4 regions of the Brevibacillus sp. MS2.2 genome follow, and region 1 is predicted to be linked to each of the others. Evidence: riboswitches for the same ligand, from Rfam matches in the RefSeq annotation. Region 1 holds a riboswitch; each other region holds the start of a gene.

Region 1 (7,180 bases):
AATGGTGTCGTAAAGTGAAGACAGAAAGACAAAACCCCCTGGCAATCAGTAAATGCCAAGGGGTTCGTTATTAATAGATCGCTTCCCAGCCTGCAGGAGTGACGAACAGGCGAATCGCCTTGATTTTGCGGTCGTCCATCAGAGTGAAGTAGTGGCGGTAGTTCGGTGGTACGGAGATCAGATCGCCTGGCTCCAGCTCGACGTCGAAGTAGCGACCATCTTTGCCTTTGATGGCGAAAATGCCGTGACCATCGACGCAGAAGCGGCACTCATCGTCGGTGTGGTGATGCTCGCCCTTGAATTTCACCAGCAGCTCGTCGAGGTTAGGCGTTTTGTCAGAGAGGACGATAATGTCCGCTGTCAAATAACCGCGACGTTGGCTGATCGCATCGATTTCGGACTTGAAGGTGTCGAGAATCTCTTGTTTTTCCTCGTCAGTCGGGCTGTAGTTATCACGGTGCTTCGGATCAAGGCGATCCACGCCCCATTTTTCGTAAATGATCTCTTGAGTGTCCAGGAAGGAGACAACTTCCTCGGGTGCTGAGATGTACTCATTGTTGTCGTGAAAACGAATTTGTGCCATCGTTTATTCCTCCTTAATTGGTGGTTGTAGTGGACACGACTGCTTGGCGCAATTGCAGCCAGCGGGCGTGATACTCGAATAGGAATTCAAAAGCCTCCAGGTGGCGCTTAGCCTCGAAGTCATTGCCGCCCCACGTGTAGATCCCGTGGTTACGGATGAGTACGCCGGGAACCTCTGGTGTGATCACTTTTTCAATTTCGGCGGCCAAGGTCGGAATATCGGCAAAGTTCTCAACAATCGGAACAGTAATGCGTGCGTTTTCTTCCCAGATTCCGAGTCCCTTGATCAGCTCTTGTCCTTGAATGGAGAAAGCGCGTTGTCCAAAGTACAGCTCGGAAATGAGGTTGTTCCATACGGTATGGACATGGAAGCAAGCACCGGCCTTCGGGAACGATTTGTAGACGACGGCGTGGATGAGCGTTTCCGCGGAAGGCTTGAGCGTAGTTTCATCCACCGGACGCGAGTCTTGATCCACGACCAGATAATCTTCGGGAGACAGCTTGGTTTTGTCTTTGCCGCTTGCCGTTACGGCAAATTGCAAGGGAGCGTTTTGTATCTTAATCGAGAGATTGCCACTAGTGCCGGGAAACCAGTCCCGGCGGGCAAATGTTAGCTTGGCGTCATCCAGACGGCGAAAGGCATCCAGACGTTGTTCAAGTGTTGCGGTCATGAATTAGACAACCTCCTGTTGGACTTGCTGTAAAGTGCGAATCACGTCGTGGAATGTGGCAAACTTGCTATGCGGCAATTGCAGCTCTTCCGCTTTGTCAGCGAGGAAGTGACGGGCAATCACATAGTCAGCGATTTTGGCTCCAGCCAAATCCGTGATAGAGTCGCCGATGACGATGCGGAAATGGGTCGCTGGATCGTAACGGCGGATGATCGTCGTCTTGCACATACCGCAGCCGTTCGTGCAATGTTTATCGCAAGCGTTAGGCCATGTAATGGTGATCCGCTCTCCGCTAAAATCACTGCCGTTGCAGTAGATCGGAACATCGGAGAGATCAAAAGGGGCCAGGATAGGCTCCAGGAAAAAGTCGATGCCGCCACTCGTGATCAACAGCTCGATGCCTTCTTCGCGACAATAGCTCACGAATTCAGCAAATCCCGGGCGAATCGTCGCTTCATGGACAATAAAATCGATAATGTCCTGGCGCAAGGAGGAGGGCAAGAGTTGGAACAGCTTGCCAACTCCTTCCTGAACGCTTATTTTTTGCGAAAGGATTTGCTCCGTCAAGGCTTCCCACTCAGGGGGAGCAAACTTGCGGACAATCGCTACAATGTTGTCTTTTTCGGTAATCGTTCCGTCGAAATCGCAGAACAGGACGAGCTTCTTGCTCATCGTGCGCCACCCCACTTTTCTAGGGCGATCGCCAGTTCTTGTGAATCAGCGGCGGCTTCTTCCAGTGTTCGGCCAGCAGTGACTGCCTCAATCGCAGCAACGAATGCTTTTGCTCCTGCGGTTGCTCCACCAGGATGACCGTGGATTCCGCCTCCTGCATTGACGATTTGATCCAGACCGAAGTCTTTATAAAGCTGTGGAACCAGTCCCGGATGAATGCCAGCAGAGGGAACCGGGAAGGAACGGCGTACACCATTCAGCGGGTCAGTCAAATGCTTGGCGAGCTGCAACGCTTCTGTCTTGTCCAGGGCGACGTTACCATATGGAGATGGGAAGAGCACCAAATCTGCACCAGCTACGCGCATCAACGTTCCGAGCAGAAGCGGGGTGGCGATACCGTAGTCGGGTGATGGATAGTAAGCGCCTGCCAATGCTGGATGCGCCATGATCGGTACGTGTACATCAGGATCGGCTGCCAAACGGTGCAGGGCATCAAAGCCAAAGGCCAGCACATTGAACAAGAGGCAGTCAGCACCCGCATCTACTGCACGTTTCGCTTTTTCGTTCAGTTCATGTACAGGTCCAGTCAGGTTGGCTGCATAGAGGACGGGCTTGCCTGTTTCGGCTTCGGTCTCCTGAGCGATCTGCTTGAACGCTTTGATCCTTTCGATAAAAGGAGCGCGGTCATCTGCAAAGAAGATTTCGTCATCTTTCACCAGATCGACTCCGCCCAAGGCTTGTGCCCGGAATTGCGTTTTCAGGTCGTCGAAAGGAAGGCCCAGGCACGATTTGAAAATGCTCATCAAGAGCGGTCGGTTATGTGCTGCTAAACGTTCGCGCAGACCGTCAATGCCGAACTTCGGTCCAGGAAAAGCCTGAAGGAACGAGTCAGGAAAAACGATGTCGACGAGCTTGATTTTGCCATCCATCGATAGTTTGCCGAATATTCCGGTCAACAAGGATGGAATGTCTGCTGTAAAATTACGAGTCGGATAGCTGACGGTAATCAAACCGCGTGTTTCTCCGTTTTCCAGTGTCTCAAGTGGTGTCGCGCTCACGGCTTCACCAAGATACGGCGCTAGCTCAGCTTGCTTGGCAAGCGGTAGGTCCGTCCAGGAACCGACTGTCATGCCGACAGCTATGGCTTGTGCCTTTTTGTTCAAGTCTTTTGCTTGTGTGAGATAGGTGACGAGGATACGTTGTTCACTCATGGTACGTCTAATCCTCCTTGATAAATTAAAAAAGCCTCCCCATTGAGCGGGGAGGCGGTTGTCGACTAGGAAAGCGTCTCGTCTCCTCTCATCTCTCGGGTCAGTAGCCGAGATGAGCCAAAAAAAGCTCGATCTCGACTCTTATCCGTTGGAATTAGCACCGTTTCGCTATCCAAGGTACGCATCATCAGCGTACGATTCATGGTATAGCGCCGGTTGCCGGGCATCATAGGGCCAGTCCCTCAGCCAGCTCGCGATAAGAGTTATTCGTTTCCCCCATGATATGACGTTCATTGTCAGGAGTCAATCTTTGTTTTTGCAGAGAATGTGCAGCAGGTTATTAGAAAAATAAGACGAAGGTGAAACTTTTTGGCAATTCTTTCGTGGTAAGGGAGGAAGGGGTGTGAACGGCTTGGGAAAGTAGGTCTGGAGGATGTGTACCAGCTGCATGTAAACGATATTTACCGCTATCTTTTCCGGCTGACACGAGATGAGAGACTGGCAGAGGATCTGACACAGGAAACCTTTTGTCGCGCCTTCTCTTCCTTGGATGACTACCGTGGGGAAAAAGTACGGCCCTGGCTGTTCAAGGTGGCCTATCACGCTTTCGTGGACGGTTATCGCAAGAAGACGAAACAACGATTTGCGTTTGTGGAAGCCTTGCCAGAGCGACGTGATCATTCGGTGGTTGATCCGGCAGAGCATGTCGTGAACAAGGAGCTGTGGGAAGTGGCCCATGACTATTTGGAGCAACTTCCGGAAAAGCAGAGACAGGTCATTTTGTTGTCTGCCATGCAGTTTTCCTACGCGGAAATGGCAGAGGTACTCGGAATCGAGCTGGCAGACGTCAAGCGTTCCTTGTTTCGGGGACGACAAAAGATGCGGCAGTTGTGGAGGGAGGAAAGCCGGTGATGAACAAGGATGAGAATCATCGCGAGCAAAGGTTGCTTGCTTATTTGCGTGGGGAAATGGCGGAAGAAGATTCGAAACAATTCGAGGAGGAAATAGCCGCTGACGAGGAATACGCACAGCGGTTGGAGAGGCTTTTGTTGGGGGAAGAAACGAGAGAGGACAACGTGAAAATAAAACAGCCTGAAACACTGTCCGCTGAAAAACAGCGTGCCATTGTTCGCCGGGGGAAATGGAAAAATCGGTTATACAACGCTGGATTCACAATAGGGCTTCCCTTTTTGGCAGGAGTTGTGTTGCTGATTCTGAATGGCTGGGTTGGGTCTCTGATGCATGAAGATCTGTTTCACGTTGCGAAGTCGATGGTCAATTTTACTCAACCAGGTGTGAGAGTGGGGAGTAGTGGTTCACAGGTCGGATTGCTGTACGGAAACATCAGCATGGAACTACGCGAGCGGGTTGGGGGAGAAGAAAAGAACGCGGGCCGATTTGAGAGTACGAATGTGCTATGGAACGTGAATGCCAAGCCGCAATGGACAGACGGGGTCAGAGAGCAAAAGCTGTTTTTCCGTTATCCGACAGAGGGGGAAACGGAGGATACCATGTCTCTCACTTCGGCTGCCTGGACGACGATGGAGAAGCTGCCCGAGGGTACCGTTTCGCAGCTTGCGATATCATTTGATCACTTTTTGACGTATGACGAGTACTATAAACTGGTTACCCGCCATGTTAACTCTTCAGGACAAGATACAGTTTGGTTTGCGGTAGATACAGGAGTAGAGCTCAAGCAAGCTGAAAGCGATGCCGGAGATGTGCTGTTTGGCTCCGGGGAAGTATGGGGATTTGCCCAGCGAGAAATGGATTACGGTGGTGCATATGAAAAAGGGGATGGGGACAAGGTAATCGCAAACTATCTGGAGGAGATGAGGTATTTGTCAGAGCAAGAAGACCTGGCTCGCGATATCGGAAAATCCTTACTCTTTGGCAGAGATCTACAGATAGCAGAGCGATATAACTACATGCAGCAAAACGGAGTTCGAATCTACGGAGCCGTCCTCACCGGACCTACGAAAGAACTACTGAAGCTCAAGTCCGAAAAGTCGATAACAGCAGCGTTTCTAGGCAAGGTAAACTGGTGGAATTGGGAGCGACCTGCGGCATCGGGAACACAATACAGCTACTGATAGCAAGGTGCGAATTTTTGCACAAAAGGGTGTTGACATCGTGGAAGCGTTGGTTGTATGATTCAAACTAAATCAAAAACCGAATACGTTTTGGATACCTTATCCAGAGAAGGTGGAGGGACTGGCCCGATGATACCCGGCAACCGACATGACGCCATTCAGACGCAAGGAAGCGACTGATTGACAGGCGACATGCACGGTGCTAATTCCTGCAGAAACAAAAGTGGTCTGGAAGATAAGGGGGACATCAACACGGTTCTTACACGTGACGACAGCGACCTCTTTTCTTCGGGAAAAGAGGTCTTTTTATTGCTCCAGGGACACAAACAAGACAAGTAGAGATAGAGGAAAAATACGTAGAGGGGAGTTTTGGAATCATGGCATATCGCGCATTGACTGAACAGGAAGCAGTGGAGTACGTAAAAGGAATACCGGGTCTTTTTAGCGAAGGAGCCGATCTGACCAGTCGCGAAATTGGGGATGGCAACCTTAATCTGGTTTTTGACATTCAGGAGCCGGCAACCGGTAAGAGCGTCATTGTCAAGCAAGCACTGCCTTTTGCCCGCGTCGTGGGAGAATCTTGGCCGCTTACGATTGATCGGGCTCGTATCGAGAGCGAGGCACTCCGCATTCAGCACAAATACGTTCCAGACTTGGTGCCGCAGGTGTATCATTTCGACGGGGAGCTTGCGTTGACTGTCATGGAAAACGTCGGGGACCACATCATCATGCGCAAAGGTCTGATCGAAGGAAAGCGGTACCCGCTATTTGCGAAGCAAATTGGTCGTTTTCTCGCGCAAACCTTGTTCTTTACATCCGATCTGGGCGCGCATCCGTACGATAAAAAAGCGCTAGTCGGAACATTCATAAATCCAGAATTATGCAAAATCACAGAAGACCTGGTTTTTACTGATCCGTATGAAAATGCGCCTACCAACGACTTCAATCCGTTGATTCGCCGGGAAGTCGAGGCGATCTGGAACAACAGGCCGCTGAAGCTGGAAATCGCCAAGCTGAAATACGATTTCCTTACGCGCGCAGAAGCGCTGCTGCATGGTGACTTGCATACCGGAAGTATTTTCATCACGGAAAACAGCCTGAAGGCAATCGATCCGGAGTTCGCTTACTACGGCCCAATCGGTTTTGACATTGGGGCGATTATAGCCAATCTGCTGCTCAACTACGCAGGACAGCACGGTCTGCAAAAAGATCAAGGAGAACGGGAAGCGTACCGCGAATACTTACTGGAAACGGTCGAGGATGTCTGGAATGAATTCGTTTCGCAATTCGTTCAGCTCTGGCACAAGCACGCCAAAGAACGCAGTGCCCATGTCGAGGGACTGTGGCAAAGCTACGTGAAGCGCTTGATTCAGGATACAGCAGGCTATGCCGGATGCAAAATCTTGCGCCGTGTCATCGGCTTGGCAGGTGTAGCGGATCTGAATGCCATTGAAGACGACCAGACTCGCGCAGAAGCAGAGCGTCTGGCTCTCTCGATTGGAGAAGCGCTGATTCTCGGTCGCGGCAGCATAGACGAATCGACAGATATCACGGACATCGTACGCACTGTGACCGAACGTTACTATCAGGAGGCAACGACAGTATGACAACCAGCACCCAATTGGCACCTGTTAAGTGGGAGAATGACGCATTGGTCTTGCTTGACCAGACACGTCTGCCAGTAGAAACGATCTATTTGAACTTGACTACCTCCGAGCAAGTATGGGGTTCCATCCGTCGTTTGGAAGTGCGTGGCGCACCAGCGATTGGCATGGCGGCGGCTTACGGACTCTACCTTGGGATTCGTGGCAGTGAAGCGAGTAACTACGACGAGTTTTGGCAGGAACTGAACCAGCAGGCAGACTACCTGGGCTCTTCCCGTCCGACAGCCGTGAATCTGTTCTGGGCATTGGATCGCATCAAAGCTCGTGTTGAAAAAGAAAGCGGAGCG
Region 2 (7,180 bases), on a different contig from region 1:
AGGAAGCTCTTTGACACACCCATTAACGACGCTCGTTATGGGTGTGTTTTTTCGTCCTTGAAATATGTAACAGATCACTTATAATAAGAACGTACGTTCCAAACTTTCGGAACAATCTGACACAAATGTCGTTAGGGGGCTTTTTATGAGATGCGAGGTCAATGGCGTCAACCTTTATTACGAGGAGATTGGAAGCGGTTTTCCTGTCGTGATGATTCACGGTTTTTCACTAGATCACCGTTGTATGACAGGTTGTCTGGAGCCAATTTTTGAGAAACATCCGGGATACCGACGACTTTACATAGACCTGCCTGGAATGGGACAAACGGAAAACTACGAACATATCCACACCACGGACGATATTTTAGAGGTTGTCCTCGCGTTCATCGATCAACTCATTCCAGGTGAGCCCTTTTTCCTTGCAGGTGAATCATACGGCGGATATCTTGCACGAGCGGTTATCGAGAAGCACCGGGATCAAGTGAAGGGCGCCCTTTTCATCTGCCCGAACATCATTCCTGATAAACAGATGCGCACACTGCCGGATAAACCCCTCTTAGTAAAGGAGCCTTCTCTCTGGGAGCAGTTGAGTGAGGCGGAACGAGTGGAGTTTGAGTCGATGGCGGTAGTCGCTACCGATTATACGTGGAACCGCTATAAAAAAGAGATTGTCGACGGCTACATGCTGTCCGACCCTTCTTTCCTCAGTAAAATCAGACAGTCATACGGCGTGTCCTTCCCATTGGATACGGCCCCCTTCCCCCACCCGAGTCTTTTTGTTGTGGGCAAACAAGATCATTCAGTCGGCTATCGCGATATTTGGGATATCATCGAAGGCTATCCCCGCTCTTCATTTGCCGCACTCGATTGTGCCGGACACAACTTGCAGATTGAGCAGCCGCTTCTGTTTACAGAGCTTGTGAATGAATGGCTGGATCGGGCCCAAAGAGAGCTCTCCCTGTAAACATGCATGAAAAAAGACAACCAGCTCCATGAGAATGGTTGTCTTTTTTCTTCCATTAAACATTTGTCACCAAAGATTCGCTGTACGCATGGAATGCTTTGCCCAGTCGTGAAATGGCAAGCTCTGTGTCTTCCCGGTTCAGAAGTGTATAGTTTAAGCGCATCGTATTGAATTGCGGCTCTGCTGCATAAAACGGCTTTCCTGGTACGAATGCCACGCCTTCCTGTACGGAGCGGGCCAGCAGCTTCTCTGCATCAACGTGCTCTGGAAGATTCACCCAGAGGAACATCCCGCCCCTTGGTTTTTCCCACTGTACACCCTCCCAGTTTTGCGCAACCAAGAGCTCATGCATCCATTCCATGCGCGCCTTGTAGGACTCGCGGATTTTCTCAATGTGACTCTCCAGATCAAAGCGGGACAAAAGCTCATACAAAGCGTACTGATCAATTGTGCTCGACTGCAAATCAACAGCTTGCTTCGCCTTCACCATCATTTGAATCACGCGTGTATCTCCAATGGCCCATCCAGTACGCAAGCCTGGCGCGACAATTTTGGAAAAGGTACTGGTGTACACCACACAGGAATCAGTCGGATGCTCATCCAGTGAGAAAATCGAGCGATACGGTGCTTCCCCATCGAATTGGATCTCTCCATATGGATCGTCTTCCAGAATGAGAATGTTTTGGGCCTTACATTGACGAAGCAATCCGAGACGGCGTTCGAGGCTCCATACCTTTCCTGTCGGATTGGCAAAGGTAGGAATGACGTACACCATTTTCGGACGATACTGGGCTATTTTTTTCGCCAGATCGTCCAGATCCATCCCATCGGCATCACCGTCTACGGGAATCGCTTTGATTCCCCGAAATTGGAACAACTGAACGGCTGCCAAATAAGTAGGGTTTTCTACGAGAACGACATCGCCTTCGTCTAAATATACACGGCACAACAAGTCTACTGCTTGCTGAGAGCCCGTAGTGATGATCATATTATCTGAACCGACGTTCATATGCTTTTGCTTCATGCGGGATGCAATCCACTCACGAAGCGGCAAGTAACCATCAGTCAATCCGTACTGAAGAGCTTTTGCTCCTTGTTCGAATGCGCGGTTGAACGCTTCGCGCATCTCTGCGATTGGAAAAGAATCCTCTGCTGGCAGTCCACCTGCGAGCGAGAGCACTTGATTGCCTTGGGTCAGCTTCAAGATTTCCCGGACAGCCGAGGAGGATAGTGCTTCAACAGATTTTGAAAATGAGTACTCCATGTTCCGTTCCCCCTTGATTTTGCTTATCCTTGTTTTATCACTCTCCCTCTCGTAAGTCCAATCCTTGGTAGCTATGAGTGGATAGGTTTTGACTATGTCGAGCGGTTGTTCAATCGTTAGTCTTGACACACTTCATGCAAAAAACCCCTCTTCGTATCAAACGAAAAGGGGTCCATATGTATGGGCTATATCTTCCTAGGCAATTCGGAACACACGTGGTTTCTCTGTGTGTGGGAGGAAAGAGAGGTCTACATGCGCGGACGCTTCTTCCATACCAATATCGCTTGCCAACAGTAACGCCTCTTCCTGGAAGGTCGGCGTACAGCTGCCTTCATTCAGTTCACAGAGACGCTTCAATCGCTTCAGTCTCTCTGCGGACTTCTCCACTCTCATGCATTCGTTCGTCAGCTCACAAACGTTAACGTGACGAGCATCAGCGATCATGCTGATATCATTCACATGGACAATCAGTCTTTTGCCTTCTTCTGTTACAAATCCGATCGAGCAAAAATGCGCACCTGACATTTCCAACCGAGTGAGAACAGCATTGGCGTAAACTTCTCCAGTCCGCAAGCGAATCTGGCCTGCTTCAATGGCTCCGCCGATTTTCCGCTCGTTGGCGATCACCGTATACATATCCGTGTAACCGTTAATCTGATAGCGCATGGTACCCTCCCGCTCTCGCTGAGACTAATTATCATTAACAACAATGACATCGTATAATGAAAATCATTATCTGTCAATAATGAGAATGATTTTTATTCTAGAAGAAAAAACCACACTCCATTTATATGGTAGTGTGGCCAATTTGACTCGCTTTTATTTGGTTTTCGTAAATAACCCTAACCGCTCAATCCGTTGGACCGCTTCTGCGAGACGATCTTCATTGGATAACAAAGCCGCTCTCACATAGCCCTCACCTGTCGGACCAAAGCCATTTCCCGGCGCTACGACAACATGCGCTTTTTCCAAAAGCAGGTCAGAGAACTCCACGGATGTGAAGCCGCTTGGAACAGGAAGCCAAGCAAAAAACGAACCTTGTGATGGTGGAGCCTGCCAGCCAATCCGATGCAGATTGGAGTACAAGGCATTGCGGCGGCTTTCGTAGACAGCCACGAGGTCGCGAACGCACTGCTGCGACTCCGTCATCGCTTTGGCTGCCGCCATCTGTACCGCTCCGAACAGACTGACGAAGTAATGGTCCTGAATGAGATTGATCAGACGAACCAGCTCGCGATTCCCTACCATGGCACCAACACGCCAGCCTGCCATGTTGTACGTTTTAGACAACGTATAGAATTCTACGCCCACTTCTTTTGCTCCCGGAACCTGCATGAAGCTGACCGGCTTTTTCCCGTCATAGCTGATCGCCCCGTAGGCGAAGTCGTGGCAGACGACGATTTCATGTTTTCGCGCAAAACGAATCGTTTCCTCATAAAACTCGAGTGGTGCGTTGACTGCTGTCGGATTGTTCGGATAGTTGAGAAACATCAGTTTCGCTCGATCCAAATCAGCTTGGGAGAGCTGGCTGTAGTCTGGCAAGAAGTCATTTTCCGCCTTCAGCGGCATCATGACCATCCGTCCGTTTACGACAGCAACCCCCGACCAATAATCCGGATAGCCTGGATCTGGAACCAGTGCAACATCGCCTGCGTTCATGAGTACTTGGCAAATCTCTACGAGTCCGGTTTTGCTGCCGAACAATATCGCTACTTCTTCCTCCGGATCGAGGTCCACATCAAATTCTTGCTTATACCAATGAGCCACTGCCTGCTTCAGTTCCACGCGTCCCTGAAAAGGCGGATATTTGTGATGGAGTGGTTGTGCCGCTTGTGCCTGTAATTCCTCAATAATGTGCGGCGGTGTCGGCAAATCGGGATTGCCCTGCCCCAGGTTAATGACGTCATGGCCTTGCGCAATGACCTTGTTTACTTTTGCCACCAGGGTCGCAAAAAACTGGGTAGGGAGTCGATCAATCATGTCGGAGGGTTGAATGCGCATCTTTCTTCCATTCCTTTCTTGGGGCCCAATACAGTAAAACCCCCTTTTTCCATACAGAAAAAGGGGGAGATCAGCTTGGTCACGTCCTTATCTGTCAGGAAAAAAATCCTGCTGGAATTGGCACAGCATCTGTCCATCACATGGAACAGATCCGCTGCCGGGCTTCATAGGGCCAGTCCCTCCACCTCTCTGAATAAGTCAAACACACGGAATATACTGTTTTTTCGTCTATATCATACTACTTGAGCACGTATACCGTGTCAAGATGCTTGATTCTGTACGGGTACTTGATGCCTTCTTTTTTGAAAAGAGGTGTGGAAGGCAAAGAATGCGACAGACACCAACGACAAGCCTGCCATCACGAACAATAGTCCCTGCGCATGAATCGATTGGAAAATGAATGCGCCAAGCAATGGTCCGAGCATCCGTCCAGCTGATCCAGTCCCTGCAATCAGCCCTTGAATGAAGCCTTCTCGTCCCTCTGGCGTAAACTGTGCAGCAACAGCCGGCACCGCTGGCCACACGAGCATTTCTCCCAGCGTCATGATGAACATGCCTGCCACAAAGCCTGCATAAGCCGTTGATTGAGACAAAATCAGCATCGACAAGGCAAAAATATAAGCGCCCAAGAGCATTTGTGCCTTTAGCGTACGGGCAAAGCGTCGAATGACCCACGCAATCAACGGCTGACCGAACAGGATCAAGCCGCCATTCAGCGTCCACAACAGACTGTATTGACGGAGTGTAATGCCCAGGGATTGCATGTAAGTCGACAGCACCGTCGTCCACTGTACATAGACAATCCAGCTAATTAATAGCCCCCCGCATAATAGCAGCAAAGCCCCCCATACCACCTTTGACTCTTGCTGTGGTTGTCGCAGCACATCACCAGTTGCTTGCTCAGGCATGCTTTGTCCAGTCGTCGAGTTTTGGCTTTGTTGTTCCACCCTTTTTAACTGACGCGGCAAAATGAGCATGAACATGGCGAGAACGACCACTTGCGAAATGGCATTACCGAAAAACGTCCAGGCAAATGACACACTTGCCAAGAAGCCGCCCAACGCAGAACCGGCAGCTACCCCCACATTGAGGGAGACATAAATCAGATTGATTCCTTTCCGTCCTCCGTCCGGCCATAACACTACGGCCAGTGCATTCATCACAGGAGAAAGTGTTCCGTAAAAAAGTCCATTCAGCAGAAGCAAGGCAACATAAATCGTAAAATCTTGCGTAACACCTAAGCCGATCGATATCAGAATAACGCCAATGGAACCGACAATGATGGTGCGCATTTTGCCCCAGCGGTCAAACATCATCCCGCCGACAATACTCCCGATCAAGAATGCGCCTTGATTTAAAAGCAACAAGAAGCCGGCTACAGTCAGCGGCTTTCCGAGATGGTTGTGAATATAGATCGTGACTAGCGGCCAAATACACGCCATTCCGGTAGAAAAAATGACGGCAGCAATCGCCAATAAACGAATGCTGCTCGGATAGGATTCCCACTTTTGCCTCATGCCTTACTTCTCTCCCCGATGGAAATCGCCGCTTTTTCCGCCTGTTTTGGATTGCAGACTGGTTGGACCGATTATCATTTCTTTATCCATGGCTTTGCACATGTCATACACCGTCAAAGCCGCTACGCTGACAGCGGTCAACGCCTCCATCTCGACGCCTGTTTTCCCTGTCGTCTTCACGGTTCCTGTAATCGCAAGCGTCGTTTCATCTACAAAAGCAAATTGTATGTCGATGCCAGTCAATGGCAGCGGATGACACATCGGGATGATTTCCCACGTCTTTTTGGCAGCCATGACACCTGCTACCTGCGCAACGGCGAGTACATCGCCCTTTTCGATTCGACCTTCGCGGATTCGGGCGAGGGTTTCGGGTTTCATGCTGATTTGGCTCTCGGCTACAGCCACCCGTTTTGTGACGTCCTTTTCAGACACGTCCACCATCCGCGCTCGATTTTGTTCATTAAAATGTGTTAATTGATCAGCCATACTCGCATCGTTCCTCCTCTATCTCCTCCTACCTTACTCCCGCCGCTGGATAAAAGCAATGGGAATGTAGAGGACTTGTTTCGTTATCTTGCTCATCCACTCCTTAAAACGTACGAAGAGCAGGTGCTGGAGGTTATACTGTGCGTACACAGTTCAAAGGAGGCGTATGGAAATGGAAACGATGAAGGATCAGACGGTACGTTGGTCAATGCTAGTGCATGGTGATTGGACCATTTATTTGGCTGCTACGGCTGCCGGGCTTTGTTATATTGGCTCGGTCAACCAGCCTTTTGCCGAATTGGAATCGTGGGTTAAAAAGCATCGCCCACAAAGTGCATTGGTGCAAGACGATCAATGGCTAAAGCCTTTTACAACAGAACTGATGGAATATTTGCAGGGAACGCGCGAGCATTTTTCCATGGATTGCGACCTGTCTGGAACGCCTTTTCAGCTCGCTGTCTGGGAGGCACTGCGCCAAATCCCATACGGTCAAACGGCATCGTACACCGACATTGCGAACATCATTGAAAAGCCTGCTGCTGTTCGTGCTGTCGGTGCCGCAATCGGTGCCAATCCGGTTCTCATTACAATCCCTTGCCACCGCGTTGTCGGTAAAAACGGTTCACTAACTGGCTATCGTGGTGGATTGCCCATGAAGACAACTCTGCTTGATTTGGAGAAAAAGACGAATCGGAGTGTGAAGCATGGCTAAATCGGTGACAGAAAGGATCGCTGCACTTGACTGGCATTCCATACAACAGGAGCTGGACGAACAAGGGTATGCTGCTTTTCCTTCCTTAATAAGTGCAGATGCGTGCAAAGAATTAATCGCTACGTATGGACAGGATGACCTTTTTCGCAATACGATCCAGATGGCACGGTACCGTTTCGGTGAAGGGGAGTATCGTTATTATCAGGCGCCCCTTCCCTTGCTCTTGCAGGAGCTTC
Region 3 (7,180 bases), on a different contig from region 1:
CAACTGATTTGTTCGTCACGTCCTTGCCGCCTAATCGCACCGTGCCCTCCTGTGCCGCTCGCAAGCCGCTGATCGCTTGCAGCAGCTCCGATTGACCATTCCCGGAAACACCTGCGATTCCTACGATTTCCCCGTGGTGCACGGTAAAGCTGACTTGATCGAGCAGAGTCTGCTTTTCTCGAACCGAGAGATTCTCTACCTGCAACAAGGGGCCTTTATCCAGAGGAAGTCGCTCAGCTAACTCCTGCAATTCACGTCCGACCATTAGTCTGGCTAAATCGTCCGCATTGGTTTCTGTACGGGAAACCGTTCCCGTCACTTTGCCTCCGCGCAGTACTGTAATACGATCAGCTACCTCCATGACTTCCTGCAACTTATGTGTAATCAAAATGACGCTCTTGCCGCTCTTTGCCAGGTTTCGAATCGTTTGCAGCAGGTCGCGCACCTCCAGCGGGGTAAGGACAGCGGTCGGCTCGTCCAGCACGATAATATCCGCTCCCTGATACAGGACCTTCAAAATTTCGACCCGTTGCTGTTCCCCAATCGAGCAATTCGCTACCTTGGCCTGCGGATGAATCGGAATGCGATACTGCTCACTCAGCGCCCGCACCTTGTCCTCCGCGTCCTTTCTTTTGAAAAAACCCGCTTGCTTCGGCTCGTATCCGATCACGATATTTTCAGTCACACTGAATTCTCCGAAGAGCATAAAGTGCTGGTGAACCATCCCGATCCCTTTTCGAATCGCATCCTCTGGTCCGCGAAAAACGACTGGCTTACCGTTTAACACGATCTCTCCCGACGTCGGCTGCTCCATCCCGTACAGCATCCGCATCAGTGTCGTTTTGCCCGCTCCATTTTCCCCGACAATCGCGTGGACTTCTCCTGCTGCCAGTGAGAACGACACCTTGTCGTTGGCGGTAAAATCTCCGTACTTCTTGGTCATGCCCCTCATTTCCAAGCGATCGGTCATTCCCACTCCCTCATTTCTGTACGTCCTTTTATGAAAATGGAAGACCGACTACACAGCCGTAGTCGGTCACATCCATCACTGTGCACAAGCTTTACATAAGCGTTCAAAAAGTTAGCTTTTCAGCACCGAGCTACCTTTTTAAAACTGGTCTGGTACTTTGCGAGTACCCGCTACAATCTCATCGCTGATCGCTTTCACTTTATCCACCACTTCTTGTCCAATAAAAGCATGCAAAGGCGTTTTGCTTTCGTGCGTGACATAGGTTACGCCAACACCTTTTTCTTTCAAGCCGTACGCAACAACACCTGGTTTGAATGTTCCTTCTACAAAGGTCTTCACGGTTTCATAAGCTGCCGCGTCAGTCCCTTTCAATTGGGACAGAACAATATGCTCTGGATCAATCGTCGTACGGTCAACGTCCTGACCTGCTGTGAAGAAGCCTTTTTCCTTCGCTGCCTCGAAAACGCCGAGGTCGCCTACTGCTGCTGCACCGTTAATGAAGTCAGCGCCTTTGGAAGCTTGGAGCAAAGCCAATTCCTTCGCTTTTGCCGGGTCAGTGAAGCTTCCTACATAGTTGACCATCAGCTCTGCTTTTGGATTCGTCGCTTTCAAGCCCTCTTCGAAGCCAACTGTCCATTTTTTCAACTGCGGGATATCAAGAGCGACAACCATGCCCACTTTGTTCGTTTTCGTTGCCAGACCTGCTGCTGCTCCCACCAGGTAAGCTGCTTCCTGCTCACGGAAGGTAACACTGCGAACGTTTGGCAAATCCACTACAGTATCAATAATCGCAAAATTACGGTCAGGATTTTCGGTAGCTACTTTTTTCAATGCATCCTCTGATGTAAAGGAAGAAGTGATGATCAAATCATAATTTTCTGCAACAGCCACGCGCAAATTCTCTTCAATCGCTCCATGGTCCGTAGATTCAATCGTTTTCACTTCTGCACCCAGCTCTTGTGCGGCTTTCTTCGCACCATCATCCATTTGTTGGAAGAACGGATTCACACCGATTTTCTCGGGCAAAATCAAGGCAATTCGCTTTTTGGCCGCGCCCTCTTGTCCTGCCGCTTGTCCTCCTGGCTGATCAGCAGGTGCGCTTGTGCCAGTCGAGCACCCTGTTGCCAATACTGCGAATGTCGTTAATGCGAGCAATAGCTTCTTCATGATGTATCTCTCCCTATCCGAACTTTACGTTTTTCTTTATCCTAATAGGTAATGTACGGCTTTTTACCCATTTTTTCAATACCATTTACGAATATTCTCATATAAAATTAATTTATCGTTCGTTTATTACCCCCTTCCCTATACAAATACAACAAAAAAACTCTTCCCGGAGGAAGAGTTTGCGTACGTAGCCGTTCTCTTCCTCATCTGTCAAAACCATGGTACAGGTTTTGCAGGAATTGGCACCTTTCTGTTCATGCATAGACATGATCAGTGGTTGCCGGGCATCATCGGGCCAGTCCCTCCGCCGCTCTTGATAAGGTAGGTGAATATATTTAGTTACAATGGAATTCATTCTAGCAGAACGGTTCAAAAATGCAATTCTTTTTTCTCAATTCCAAACACTTCTAAAAGTAAATCGAAGTTTAAAAAGTCGTCTTTTCAGCACCGAGAAATTGGCGAGAACCACAGCCCCTACCTATTTTACGTGAAAGGTTTGCTGGAGACGATGAGACAACGTATTCAGCTCGCCCAGCTCTTCCGTAATCTCACGCACTTTTTGATGCTGGTTTTCTGCTGTCGCAAACAGCTCTTCCAAGTTGGCTACGGATTCCTCGGTTACCGCTGTAATGGTCGACATCTCGATGGCAACTTCACCGGAACGCACTTTTACCCGGTCCATGCTGGAGCTTACTTGATCAGCCGCTTCCAGGAAGGCCATCATCCCAGCACGCACTGCTTCGATGGAGGCCACTGTTTTCACCGCCAGCTCTTGGCCTTTTGCAACAGACGTTTCCCCATTGCTCATATGCTGCACCGCATTCTCACTTTCCTGATGGAGAGACTTCAAAATGTCGGTAATTTCCTGCGTAGCTGTCGCGCTTTGTTCCGCCAGCTTGCGTACCTCATCTGCTACAACAGCAAATCCACGTCCATGCTCGCCTGCACGCGCCGATTCAATCGCTGCATTCAGCGCCAAGAGATTCGTTTGTGTCGCGATCTGATTAATCGCGCCGACAATTTCCTCTACGCGATTCGCCTGCCGATTGAGCTGGTGAATCGTAGAGGCTGCTACATTGACTGCCTGCACAATTTGCTCCATCTGCAAGGACAGCTCGTTCATCATCTGAACACTATCTGCCAGACGACGGTTGTTTTGTTGCGATTCCGTTTTCATTGCATTGGTCTGTGTTGTGACTGCCTCGATTTCCTGGTCGATGGATTGAACCTCTTCTTCGATCTTCACCGTAGAATTCGCCTGCGATTCCATACCAACGGCGACTTCCTTGAAGGCTACCATCATTTCATCTGTATTGCGCTTCGTACCTTCCGCATGTTCATGAACATGATCGCTTGTACGATCCAGTTGCTCCGTCATTTCCTGGATGTTCAAAAGCATTTCTTCCAGACGGCGCTCCTTCTCTTCCGCTTCCTGCCTTGCGTCGTGCGCTTTTTGCAGGGAGGCTTGTCCGGCGAGACACAGATACGTGACGGCTCCCATCATCATGAGAATCGCTACGATACGCACACCCAGATTAAGCTCGGAAAAATCACCGTTGAAAATCTCGTACGTTCCCGTATAAAACCCGACAACCGTGACGACGATTTGGGTAATTCCCGCTGTTACTACTAGCTTCCAGTCCAAATAGGCTGCCAAAAAGCCCATGACGATGAAGGCGAGGAACGAAACCTCTTGATAAGTGGTAAAGTGATCGAATGAAATCGCATAAAACATGAGTCCGATTGCTACCAGATAACGAATCACATGACTATCTTTGCGAATGAAATAATACGGCGAAACAATTAAAGTGACCAGCAATCCCAAGGACGTCACTTTCCAGAAGTTCACATCCACTTGGTAGGCAATGAGTCCCGCCATCCACAAATGATTCCATAGGATGAAAATCATAAAGCCTTCTTTGTCAGTCAAGGTATTGCGAATCAATTGAATCATAATTGCCCCCCTTTTTCCTATTACTTATGTATCGGATTCTTTCCCCATTATATAGCCAAACCTTTGCCAAATTTGTGAAAAAAGTGAGAACAGCCAAAAACAATTTCGAATAGGCTATTACACAACTCACACGTACAGGAGGCAACCGGAGAAAAGTGGAACTCAATCAATTGCCAGCCACTGTGCTGACACGGACGATTAGCCGTCCGAACACTACGATTTACTATCCCCAATTGGCAGGCTTAGCCAATCAGCAAGCGGAAAAAGAGATCAACCGGGCGATTTCTCAAACGGTTCAAGGCTTAATTCATGAGCAGCAACGGGTTCAGGTACCGGGAAATACAGAAATGCAAGGAAGCTACGAGATCAAGACAAACGAACGCGGTATTTTCAGCGTCGTGTTGAGCAACTACGCCTACACACCGCAAATGGCTCATGGCATGACCTTCCTCGGGTCGATCACTGCAGATATCCAAACAGGCAAGCTGTATACACTGCGGGAATTATTCAAGCCAGGAAGCGATTACGTCAAGGTGATTTCTGAAAACATCAAGCGTCAAATCAAAGAAAGAAACATCCCCACACTCAATGGCTTTACTTCGATTAAGCCCGATCAAGATTATTACCTCGCCGACAAAGCACTGGTCATCTACTTCCAGTTGTACGAAATTACGCCCTATTACGTCGGTTTCCCCATGTTCCCCATTTCCGTCTATGAACTGGAGCCGCTCATCAATGAAAAAGGACCTTTGAGCATCTTGTCCGCAGATTAGTGCACTGTACCACCGTAGTTTTCATCCAGGTGAGTGTCTTCTTCCATGACACTCGCCTGATTCTATTTGTGTCAGAAAATCCATTATTTCGTCATCGAATAAACGTTTACTTATATGTCCGGAACTGCTAGTATGTTATTGTACATATTTACTTAAGCAATAAAGCGTACGATATATCGGACCAGCTTTCCTGGAGGTATATACTCATGCAATATTATGGTCATCGAATTAGCCAAACAGCAAGAATATTCAGTAAATCGTTAAATGGGACGATGGCTCCCATGGGATTATACAGTTCGCAATGGGGCATTATCCTTTGCTTGCATTATCGTGAATCGCTCACCCAGGTTCAATTGAGCAACTACCTGAATGTAGAAGCGCCGACGATTACCCGGACACTCACCCGATTGGAAGAGATGGGCTGGATTATTCGCTCAGAGGGCGATGACAAGCGTGAGCGCTATGTGTCCTTGTCCCCGCAAGCAGTTGAACGGTTCCCGGAATGGCTGGAGGCTGCCAAAGAGCAAGAAGAGCTGGCACTCCGCGGCCTCGACGAAGCAGAACTCGCTATCTTTAACCGCGTATTGAAGAAAATGAACGATAATTTACAACCGTCGTAACAAGTAAAAATGACTTCACCCAAAACAGTTCGGTGAAGTCATTTTTTGTTATCCATTTTTCCTTGTGCGATGGATAATGGGGTTGAGCTCTCTTGGTTGTCTGTAGAAGCAAGCCTGCTCCGGTTCCACCTGTCCTGATACTGTTTCGTCATGGAAAAAGGCTCCCCACCAAGCACAAGCGTGCCCGGCAAGAAGCCTATATGTCATAATCGTATTCGTTATTGCATGCGTTTCGCGATATTGCGAGCCATCCAGACCCCAGCAGCTCCGGCCTGTGCCAGACCACGCGTAATTCCGGCACCATCCCCGCCACAGAACAATCCCTTGATTTCTGTTTCGAATTCCTCAGTCAGTTTTGGACGAGCTGAGTAGAATTTCGCTTCCACTCCGTAGAACAATGTATGCTCGGAAGCGATTCCCGGCGTTACCTTGTCCAGTGCTTCCACCATCTCGATCAGACTCTTCATCGTGTTGTAAGGCAACACGAGTCCCAAGTCACCCGGTACTGCTTCCTTCAAAGTAGGCTCCAGGAAGCCTTCCTTAATACGCGACTCTGTAGAACGGCGACCGCGCAAGATATCGCCGTATTTTTGAACGATGACCCCACCGTTTGACAGATCATTCGCCCGCTTGCAAATTTCTCTCGCGTACTCATTCGGCTTGTCAAACGGCTCTGTAAACGTATGAGATACCAAGAGCGCAAAGTTCGTATTCATCGAGCCCAACGCCGGGTCTTTGTAAGAGTGCCCGTTTGCCGCCATCACTCCACTGTGGTTTTCCACGACCACGTGACCGGATGGATTGCTACAAAACGTCCGTACACGCGTTCCAACAGACGTATTGAAAATGAATTTTCCTTCGTACAAGTGCTCATTGATTTCGCGCATGACGACATCGGACGTCTCCACACGTACGCCTACGTCGACTTGATTGTTGTACATTTTCAGGCGGCGCTTTTTCAGGATATTCGTCAACCATGCGGAGCCATCACGGCCCGGTCCGATTACCACGTAATCAGCTTCATACTCTTGGCCGTTTTTCAAGACGACACCTTTTACCTGATGTCCGTCTGCTTCCTTCACCGTAATGATGTCCTCGACTTCTGTCTTGAACATCATGTCGATATGCTTCTTCAAATGCTCGAAGATCGACTGGAGAATCTCCAGGTTTTGCTCCGTTCCCAAGTGACGCACCTGCGCTCGCAACAGCTTGAGTCCTGCTGCATAGCCACGCTGCTCGATGCTCTTGATCGTCTCGGTGGTCGGGTCCGTAATCGATTGAGTAGCCCCATGCTCCAAATTGATTTCATCTACGTATTTGATCAGCCCAAGAACAGTGGAAGGGCTGAGATAGTCTGTCATCCAACCACCAAATTCGGTGGTGATGTTAAATTTGCCATCGCTATAGGCGCCTGCTCCACCAAAACCACTGGTAATCGAACAGGCCGGCAAACAGCCTGCGAAATCTTTTTTTCCTGCTGGTGGTGGGCAGAGCTTGATCTTTTCCTCCAAGATCGGACAGCGTCTGCTATAAATGTCATGCCCTTTATCAATCAACAGCACCTTGGCATTCGGTGCTTTTCGCATTACCTCGTAGCATGTAAAAATCCCTGCTGGTCCTGCTCCTACAACGATCACATCATAATTATTCATTTCGTTCCCTCCCCGAAAAAATGAAAAAAATTCCCGGCCGACGA
Region 4 (7,180 bases), on a different contig from region 1:
TGAATTCATCTTTCTGTCTGAAGAAGGGGCAGAGTATTTAAGTGAGCTGGGTGTGCGGGGCATTGGTACCGATGCACTTGGAATCGAACGCGCCCAGGAAGGACACCCCACACATAAAAAGCTGTTTGCAGCGGGAGTCATTGTCGTGGAAGGATTGCGGCTAGGAGAGGTCCCACCAGGCGAGTATTTTTTGGTAGCTGCACCACTCAAGCTGATCGGCACGGATGCAGCCCCGGCAAGGGTCCTACTGTTTGAAGGCTTACATAGCGTATAATGGTGACGGTCACCCGCCTGTGAAGATCAGGCGGGTTCGTTCGTATTGGACAAGAAATGCTTGGCTGAGGATGCATAGTGGTATAATTTGTCTATCCAAAATGAATGAAGAGGAGTGGGAAATGCATGCTCAAACGACCAGAGCAGGATGAATACGCTGCATATTTTGACTATTATATTGGACTTGTACCGGAGGGGGATCTGCAAACGATCCTTACACAACAAGGAGAGAGGCAAGTCGCATTATTTTCGTCACTTGCGCCTGAGCAAATTGATTATCGGTATGCACCAGGCAAATGGTCGGTAAAAGAGGTTTTGGGTCATCTCGTCGATACAGAACGCATCATGAGCTATCGCTTGCTGAGAATCGCGAGAGGAGATCAGACACCCCTCGTTGGTTTTGATGAGAATGCTTTTGTCGAACACGGGTGTTTTCAGCGAAGAGACCTCTCTGATTTAGTGGAAGAGTATAAGGCTGTTCGGGCTTCCACCATCGCGCAGGTTCGCGGAATCTCCCCAGAAGCGTGGTTGCGTACAGGACTTGCCAACGGAAACAAGCTATCTGCAAGGACGCTGGCCTATGTGATTGTTGGACATGAAGCTCACCACAGAACCATTTTGAAAGATCGGTATCTAGGGTAGGTCTTGTATGGAGAGATTACAGACAATTGATTATGTTTCGCCACTCGGCATCTTGGAAATCAGTGGGACAGAAGACGGGGTATGTTCGATCATGTTCACAGATCGGGACGAACCCATTTTGCTTGAACAAGTAGACAAATGCCTAGAGCCTCTCCTCGTTTGTCGGCAACAACTGGACGAATATTTTTCCGGCGAGAGACAGTCCTTTTCTGTTCCCCTGTGTATGAAAGGGACAGACTTTCAGAAAACAGTCTGGCACACATTGATCACTCTTCCCTATGCGCACAAGATTACGTACAAGGAGCTAGCCGCGTTGATTGGGAAGGAAAATGCGGTGAGGGCTGTCGGGAATGCCAACGGAAAAAATCGGCTGAACATCATCGTACCCTGTCACAGAATTATAGGAGCAAACGGGAGTTTAACAGGCTATTCGGGTGGCTTGTGGCGAAAGGAATGGCTACTGGCCCACGAACAATGTTCACAAAATAGGGAAAAATAAGGTAAAATCTGAGGGTAGTAGTGAGAATAGACAATTTCATAGAGGGAAACAGGTTCCTTATGGCGTGCGATGATGCAACTTATGATTTGCCAATGGTGCGGATATGTCGAGGAAAAAGAGCTGCCTGAGGAATGCCAGGAGGGCGGGTTTCATTGCACTTGCTGCAGTATGGAAGAGGTAGAAAGCCTGGCCAAATCAGCTTGCAATCAGAAAAGAAAGAATTTTGTTGACGCTTGCCTTGGAATTTCTTAGAATAAAGCTCAACAGCATAAATGGTTCTTATCCAGAGAGGTGGAGGGTCTGGCCCGATGAAGCCCAGCAACCGTTGCATATTGCGACAAGGTGCCAATTCCTGCGAGACGTTTCGTCTCGATAGATAAGAAGCGGGTTACTCCATTAGTAGATGAACCTTCTTCTTAGCGAAGAAGGTTTTTTTCAATTTCATATTTTCTTTATCCAGAGAGGTGGAGGGACTGGCCCGATGAAGCCCGGCAACCGTCACGCATATTTTGTGACAAGGTGCCAATTCCTGCAGGACATATACGTCCTGGTAGATAAGGAGGAGGAGCAGTAGCTGCTAACAAGCCTTCTTCTTATCGAAGATGGCTTTTCTTTTTATCTAAAATTCGGGGTATGGGGTGGTCAGGATGAGTGCAGAAGTGGTACGCGTGGGATTATTGGGATTGGGGACAGTGGGTGGAGGCGTAATCAAAACGATCCGTTCACAACAGGAGAAGCTGGCTTCTCGTCTGGGTAAACGAATTGAGATCGTCAAGGCATTGGTGCGTGACTCGGAAAAAGAGCGGGCGGTTCCTATCGACCCGACTTTACTGACAACAGACTTTGAGGATGTATTGAATAGCGATGTGGATATCGTGGTGGAGGTCATGGGCGGTGTAGAACCTACCTATGACTACGTCCGTGCTTTGATCGAAAAGGGCTGCCATGTAGTAACTGCCAACAAAGAACTTTTGGCGAAAAAAGGAACAGAGCTAGTCGATTTGGCCAATCAGCATCAAGTGCATCTTGCCTATGAAGCGAGTGTGGCAGGGGGCATCCCGATCTTGAGCGTGCTCCGGCAGTTCCTGCGCACGAACGATATTCAAGGCGTTCGCGGTATTCTCAACGGAACAACGAACTTCATTTTGACGAAAATGGAGGCAGAGCAGCTCTCTTACCAGGAGGTGCTCAAGCAAGCGCAGGAGCTGGGCTATGCGGAAGCAGACCCTCGTTCGGATGTAGAAGGCTTTGATGCTATGTACAAGTTGTATATCTTGGCACAGCTTGTTTACGGAGAATCATTGCCTTTAGCAGATGTTGTTCGCAAAGGAATTGCAGATTTGTCAGCAGGTCACATTCGGATTGCGAGCGAGCTGGGATACCGGATCAAGCTGATCGCGCAGGCCTATCAAGCTGAGAAAGGAATTCGCCTATCTGTTGAACCAACCATGCTTCCGCTGAGCCATCCGTTGGCGCAAATCCACGACGCGTTTAATGCTGTACAGCTATCCGGCAACATCGTGGGAGACTTGTTGTTTACAGGAAGAGGGGCAGGAGAGCTCCCTACAGCGAGTGCTGTCGTCGAGGATTTGGCCTATTTATTGACACAGCCATTCACACCGCATCCTACCTGGAAAGAAAAAACGGCTCCCAAAGCTGGTGTCACGGTGGACTCGGAAGAACACGTCCTGTGTTATCTGGAGGGCTCATGTCATACTGCTACGCCAGACCGTGTCTTGCATTTCCTTCAGCAGGCAGGAGTCAACGTGCATAAACTTAAAGTCCAATTCGACTTGGGAGGCGTCTTGCGCGCAGGTTTGATCGTGACAGGAATCAGTGAAGAGCACGAGTCCCTATTGAAAAATGATTTTGGCTTAGAAGTGCGCTGCTTCCCCATTATCGAATCTGCGTAAGAAAGAGGAATCATAAGAAGAAGAGCCGTATCTCTAGTTAGCTAGAAACACGGCTTCTTTTGTCAGGGGGCAGTCTCCACCGCTTTTGCACGCGGCTGTACACGCCCGTCGCTTTGGATGTCAACCCTTTCAGAAATGGATTCAATGCGTTTTAGCAGGGCAGCGCCGTTGCTTTCATTCATGGGTACAGCTTGTCCCAATTCTGCGTGAAACGGAAGCATCGTCAGCTCACAATCACCACTTTTCGTACAGCTTGCTTGCAGAACCATCGTTTCCCAAGTCTTGGGTTCGTTTGATCGTGTGAAAATGAAATTGCCGAGACTGTACGCAATCCATTTTTCGTTGTATCGTTCAAAACCTTGCAGGACATGAGGATGACCGCCAACAATCAAATCTGCACCAGCATCGATGTAGGCACGAGACAACTCTTTTTGATGATCGACAGGATAATCGGAGCGTTCCTTGCCCCAGTGTGCAATCACCACGACGAGATCCGCTTGGTTGTTCGCATCTTGGATCGCTTTCACTGCTAGCGTAGGATCATAGGAAGCGGCCATACCCGGCTGGGAATTCCCTGCATACCAGCTCGTTTCGGGAATGACCCTGCTGAAGCCGAGAATCGCGATCTTGATGCCGTTCTTTTCTATCAATACAGGAGAATAGGCACGGCTTGCATCCTTTCCGGCGCCGACGTATTCAATCCGGTTTTTGTCCAAAGCGTCAAAGGTATCCAGTAATCCCGGAACTCCTTGGTCCATGGAGTGATTATTGGCGAGATTCACCACATCAATCCCAGCGTTTTTCATGGCAGGAACAGCAAGTGGCGACGATTTGTAGACATACGCCTTGTTCTGTGCAGCAACACCTGTTTCGGTGATCGGTGTCTCCAAATTGGCAATCGTGATATCATCTTGCAAAAAGAGCGAGCTTACATGCTTGTATGGGTAGTCATAGCTGTTTGCGAGTAAGGTTTTCTCTACATTTCCTGACATCATAATGTCACCGACAAAGGTGAGCTGCACAGAAGCCTTTTGGTTCACGGTATTGTCAGGTGCAGGCTGCGTGTTCGGGTTGGTATGTTCTCTATCCATGGCAGTTTGGAATAGGTAGTAGGTTCCGACGACGAAGATGGCCAACACGCTAAAAAGGAGCGTGCTCTTCCCAACACGTACCCATTTTCTGCGTGAGTGCTTGCGCCGAGCTTTTACCCGGCTTGATCTGGTCTCGTTCATTTTTCCCCCTTGTCTTTCTATCCTTACATCAATGAGTTTTGATATCCTATAAGTAATACGAAAAGAGGCGAAAAAAGGTGCGATTAACTTTTGATCATTTGGTTCATTTTGTACAGCGAACTCCTCAGGAAGCATCGGAACAATTTTGCCAGGCGGGTTTTCATGCGGTAGCCGGAGGGCGTCATGCGTCTTGGGGGACATGGAATAGCCTTAGTTATTTCGGGCTTTCCTATGTTGAATTTTTGGCGGTTGAACACGAGGAGCTTGCTCGACAATCAGATAATCCACTCGTACGTCAATGCATCGAGGACGAAGCAAAGGGAGAAGGATTTGGCCAGATTGCGCTTCGGACCAGCGAGATGGATGCGTGGGCAGAGCGCCTGCGAAGCCAAGGTTTGCAGGTGACGGGACCTGTTGCGGGAAGTCGTACGCGTGATGATGGCACGACCCTTCGGTGGCGGATGTTGTTTCTCGAAGATACAGATAGTGCTCTTCTACCGCCATTTCTCATTGAATGGTCGCAGACAGATGAAGAAAGAATAGAAGATTTGACAAATCGTGGTATCATTGGTGCACATCCGAACGGTGCAGCCCATCTCCAGTCAGTAGGCTATGCAGTAAAGGATCTGGAAGAAGCAACAGCCCGTTGGCAAAGCTGGTTTGGATGGAAGAAGAGCGAAAAATTCCACGATAAAGAACTGGGGGCCATCTGTCAGGCATTTGAGCTTCCGGGTGGAAATGTAGTACTTTGCCAACCGACTGAGGAGGGATTGGCGCAGACTGCATGGAAAAATCGTGGGCAGAGACCGTTTTTTGTGAGGCTGACAGGAGCGAGCAAGAATAGCGAGTATAAGATTGGTGGAGGATCTTACTTTCTAGCAGCGCTGGAATAGTTGTTTGGAAGAGAGGGAGGCGGTACCAACGCACCGCCCGTCATGTAGATCGTTTCATTATCTACCAAGCCTATTCATTTTGTTTTCAGCAGTTCCGTTCGTCTCTCGTAAAAGTACATTTGGAACAAGACGAATATATAAGAGTTCCCCAATAAGTTCTACAATTGTTTGCGTTACGATTACAGCAGACACTACCCCGTTTAGAGGTTCAGGTAGCGCCAGTGCAAGAGGTAGAACGACAAGAGAGTTACGGGTTCCTGCGCTAAAGATAAGAGCCCGCCCCGCTCCGGTATCTAAACGGAATATACGAGAAACGATACGTGCAATCAATGGTGTAATGGCCATATATGCTACATAGACGGGAATCACTTGGCTAATAAAATGATAAGAAGTATATAGTTTAGAGATTTGGGATGCAACAACAATAAAGAGGGTTAGTGCCATAAAAGGCACGGGAAGCCATGCTGTCGCATCAAGAAAACGTTCTCCGTGTGGTTTGCGTCTTGACCACCATTGAGTAAGGAGAGCAAGTCCCAGTGGAACAACAATAAGGCCTAAAAATGCTTCGAGAAACGGCCCGACACTCACAATTTCTGCTGATGTCTTGCCCATAAAAAGCGCTAAATAAATTGGCAATAAAAGCATTTGTGTGACAAAGAGTATAGGGGTCGAAACCAAAACAAGCTTTTCGTTCCCTCGACCAAGATGTGTAAAGACAATAACATAGTCAATGCAGGGGGTAAGCAAAACAAGAAGTACACCTAATAATATTGCCGGATCGGTTGGAAGAAACCGAGTTAACCCCCAAACCAGAATAGGTACAGCTATGTAATTCGTAACAAGTAGCGCATAGATGAACTTTCGATTCGCCAGTGCCTCTTGTAAACGAAAAAACGGTATTTGAGTAAACATTCCATACAGTAAGATGGCAAGTATGAACGAAATCATACGATCTAAGCTTTCACTGGATTCTGGCCACAACAACCCAGTTCCAGCGGCAATCATTAGTACGAAAGCATAGAGCCAAACTTGATTCTTTTCTAATTGCTCTCTTGAAATCACTTCTTGTACTTCCCCTTCCTAACACGAACCCGTATTTTCTATCTTCTTCAAGCATGCCGACCATGTGAGACCTTTACAGCTTAGCCCACTGTCTAGTATCTGTATCATCGAGTTAAGCTGTTTTTTCTTCTCCTCAGTTAGGAGCGTTTTTGCTTTGCGATCTGCTCCCACCGCTCGGAAAGGGGATCACGGGTATCAAAGCCTTCTAGCAAAATAGCGATTTCCTGAATGCTAAAGCCGGTGCGTTCAAGTAGTCGTTTTGTCATACCGGCGTTGCCCAATGCTAAGTCCAGCCATGACTTACCCCTTGACTTAACGTTAACTTTAAGTTTTATGATCAATTATATCTTGTTACCAAAGGGGAATATAGTATTGAGTAAAGACTCAGTCTATCAAGGCTGGAATAGTCGTTTAGAAGAAATGGAGGCATACATATGGGATCACCCCGACATATTGTGTCCGCAGCAGCGATTATCATCAATGAGCGTCAGGAGATTTTATTGATCAAGGGTCCGCGTAGAGGCTGGGAAATGCCTGGTGGCCAAGTAGAGGAGGGCGAATCTCTTGCACAGGCAGCCATTCGAGAAACAAAGGAAGAATGCGGCTTGGAGATTGAAGTGACGAAGTTTTGCGGTATTTTTCAAAATGTTAGGAAAAGCCTCTGCA

The links. Region 1 has a riboswitch for S-adenosylmethionine ahead of HP568_RS11625 (2,3-diketo-5-methylthiopentyl-1-phosphate enolase). Riboswitches for the same ligand answer to the same signal wherever they lie in the genome.
Region 2: linked by a shared signal. The riboswitch ahead of HP568_RS23630 (pyridoxal phosphate-dependent aminotransferase) and the one ahead of HP568_RS11625 (2,3-diketo-5-methylthiopentyl-1-phosphate enolase) in region 1 are both predicted to bind S-adenosylmethionine.
Region 3: linked by a shared signal. The riboswitch ahead of HP568_RS00875 (BMP family lipoprotein) and the one ahead of HP568_RS11625 (2,3-diketo-5-methylthiopentyl-1-phosphate enolase) in region 1 are both predicted to bind S-adenosylmethionine.
Region 4: linked by a shared signal. The riboswitch ahead of HP568_RS08200 (homoserine dehydrogenase) and the one ahead of HP568_RS11625 (2,3-diketo-5-methylthiopentyl-1-phosphate enolase) in region 1 are both predicted to bind S-adenosylmethionine.

The regions. Positions count from the first base shown of each region.
Region 1 covers NZ_JABSUZ010000010.1:54,713-61,892, reverse strand. The annotation lists gene HP568_RS11645 (Ger(x)C family spore germination protein) at 1-18, shown strand, start outside; gene HP568_RS11640 (1,2-dihydroxy-3-keto-5-methylthiopentene dioxygenase) at 71-583, opposite strand; gene HP568_RS11635 (methylthioribulose 1-phosphate dehydratase) at 597-1,253, opposite strand; gene HP568_RS11630 (2-hydroxy-3-keto-5-methylthiopentenyl-1-phosphate phosphatase) at 1,257-1,925, opposite strand; gene HP568_RS11625 (2,3-diketo-5-methylthiopentyl-1-phosphate enolase) at 1,922-3,136, opposite strand; SAM riboswitch class I at 3,222-3,399, opposite strand; gene HP568_RS11620 (sigma-70 family RNA polymerase sigma factor) at 3,572-4,048, shown strand; gene HP568_RS11615 (anti-sigma factor) at 4,048-5,229, shown strand; SAM riboswitch class I at 5,326-5,471, shown strand; gene mtnK (S-methyl-5-thioribose kinase) at 5,607-6,836, shown strand; gene mtnA (S-methyl-5-thioribose-1-phosphate isomerase) at 6,833-7,180, shown strand, end outside.
Region 2 covers NZ_JABSUZ010000033.1:51,168-58,347, reverse strand. The annotation lists gene HP568_RS23650 (family 1 encapsulin nanocompartment shell protein) at 1-2, shown strand, start outside; gene HP568_RS23645 (alpha/beta fold hydrolase) at 146-964, shown strand; gene HP568_RS23640 (aminotransferase-like domain-containing protein) at 1,020-2,228, opposite strand; gene HP568_RS23635 (hypothetical protein) at 2,424-2,894, opposite strand; gene HP568_RS23630 (pyridoxal phosphate-dependent aminotransferase) at 3,048-4,229, opposite strand; SAM riboswitch class I at 4,314-4,429, opposite strand; gene HP568_RS23625 (MFS transporter) at 4,490-5,746, opposite strand; gene moaC (cyclic pyranopterin monophosphate synthase MoaC) at 5,750-6,232, opposite strand; gene HP568_RS23615 (methylated-DNA--[protein]-cysteine S-methyltransferase) at 6,405-6,944, shown strand; gene HP568_RS23610 (2OG-Fe(II) oxygenase) at 6,937-7,180, shown strand, end outside.
Region 3 covers NZ_JABSUZ010000001.1:202,892-210,071, forward strand. The annotation lists gene HP568_RS00870 (ABC transporter ATP-binding protein) at 1-970, opposite strand, end outside; gene HP568_RS00875 (BMP family lipoprotein) at 1,109-2,137, opposite strand; SAM riboswitch class I at 2,338-2,460, opposite strand; gene HP568_RS00880 (methyl-accepting chemotaxis protein) at 2,616-4,091, opposite strand; gene HP568_RS00885 (DUF3298 and DUF4163 domain-containing protein) at 4,247-4,864, shown strand; gene HP568_RS00890 (MarR family winged helix-turn-helix transcriptional regulator) at 5,071-5,484, shown strand; gene HP568_RS00895 (NAD(P)/FAD-dependent oxidoreductase) at 5,703-7,136, opposite strand.
Region 4 covers NZ_JABSUZ010000007.1:50,364-57,543, forward strand. The annotation lists gene HP568_RS08185 (cyclase family protein) at 1-274, shown strand, start outside; gene HP568_RS08190 (DinB family protein) at 400-915, shown strand; gene HP568_RS08195 (methylated-DNA--[protein]-cysteine S-methyltransferase) at 923-1,414, shown strand; SAM riboswitch class I at 1,691-1,797, shown strand; SAM riboswitch class I at 1,864-1,975, shown strand; gene HP568_RS08200 (homoserine dehydrogenase) at 2,062-3,327, shown strand; gene HP568_RS08205 (CapA family protein) at 3,390-4,559, opposite strand; gene HP568_RS08210 (VOC family protein) at 4,637-5,452, shown strand; gene HP568_RS08215 (arsenic resistance protein) at 5,510-6,514, opposite strand; gene HP568_RS30005 (hypothetical protein) at 6,652-6,780, opposite strand; gene HP568_RS08225 (NUDIX hydrolase) at 6,949-7,180, shown strand, end outside.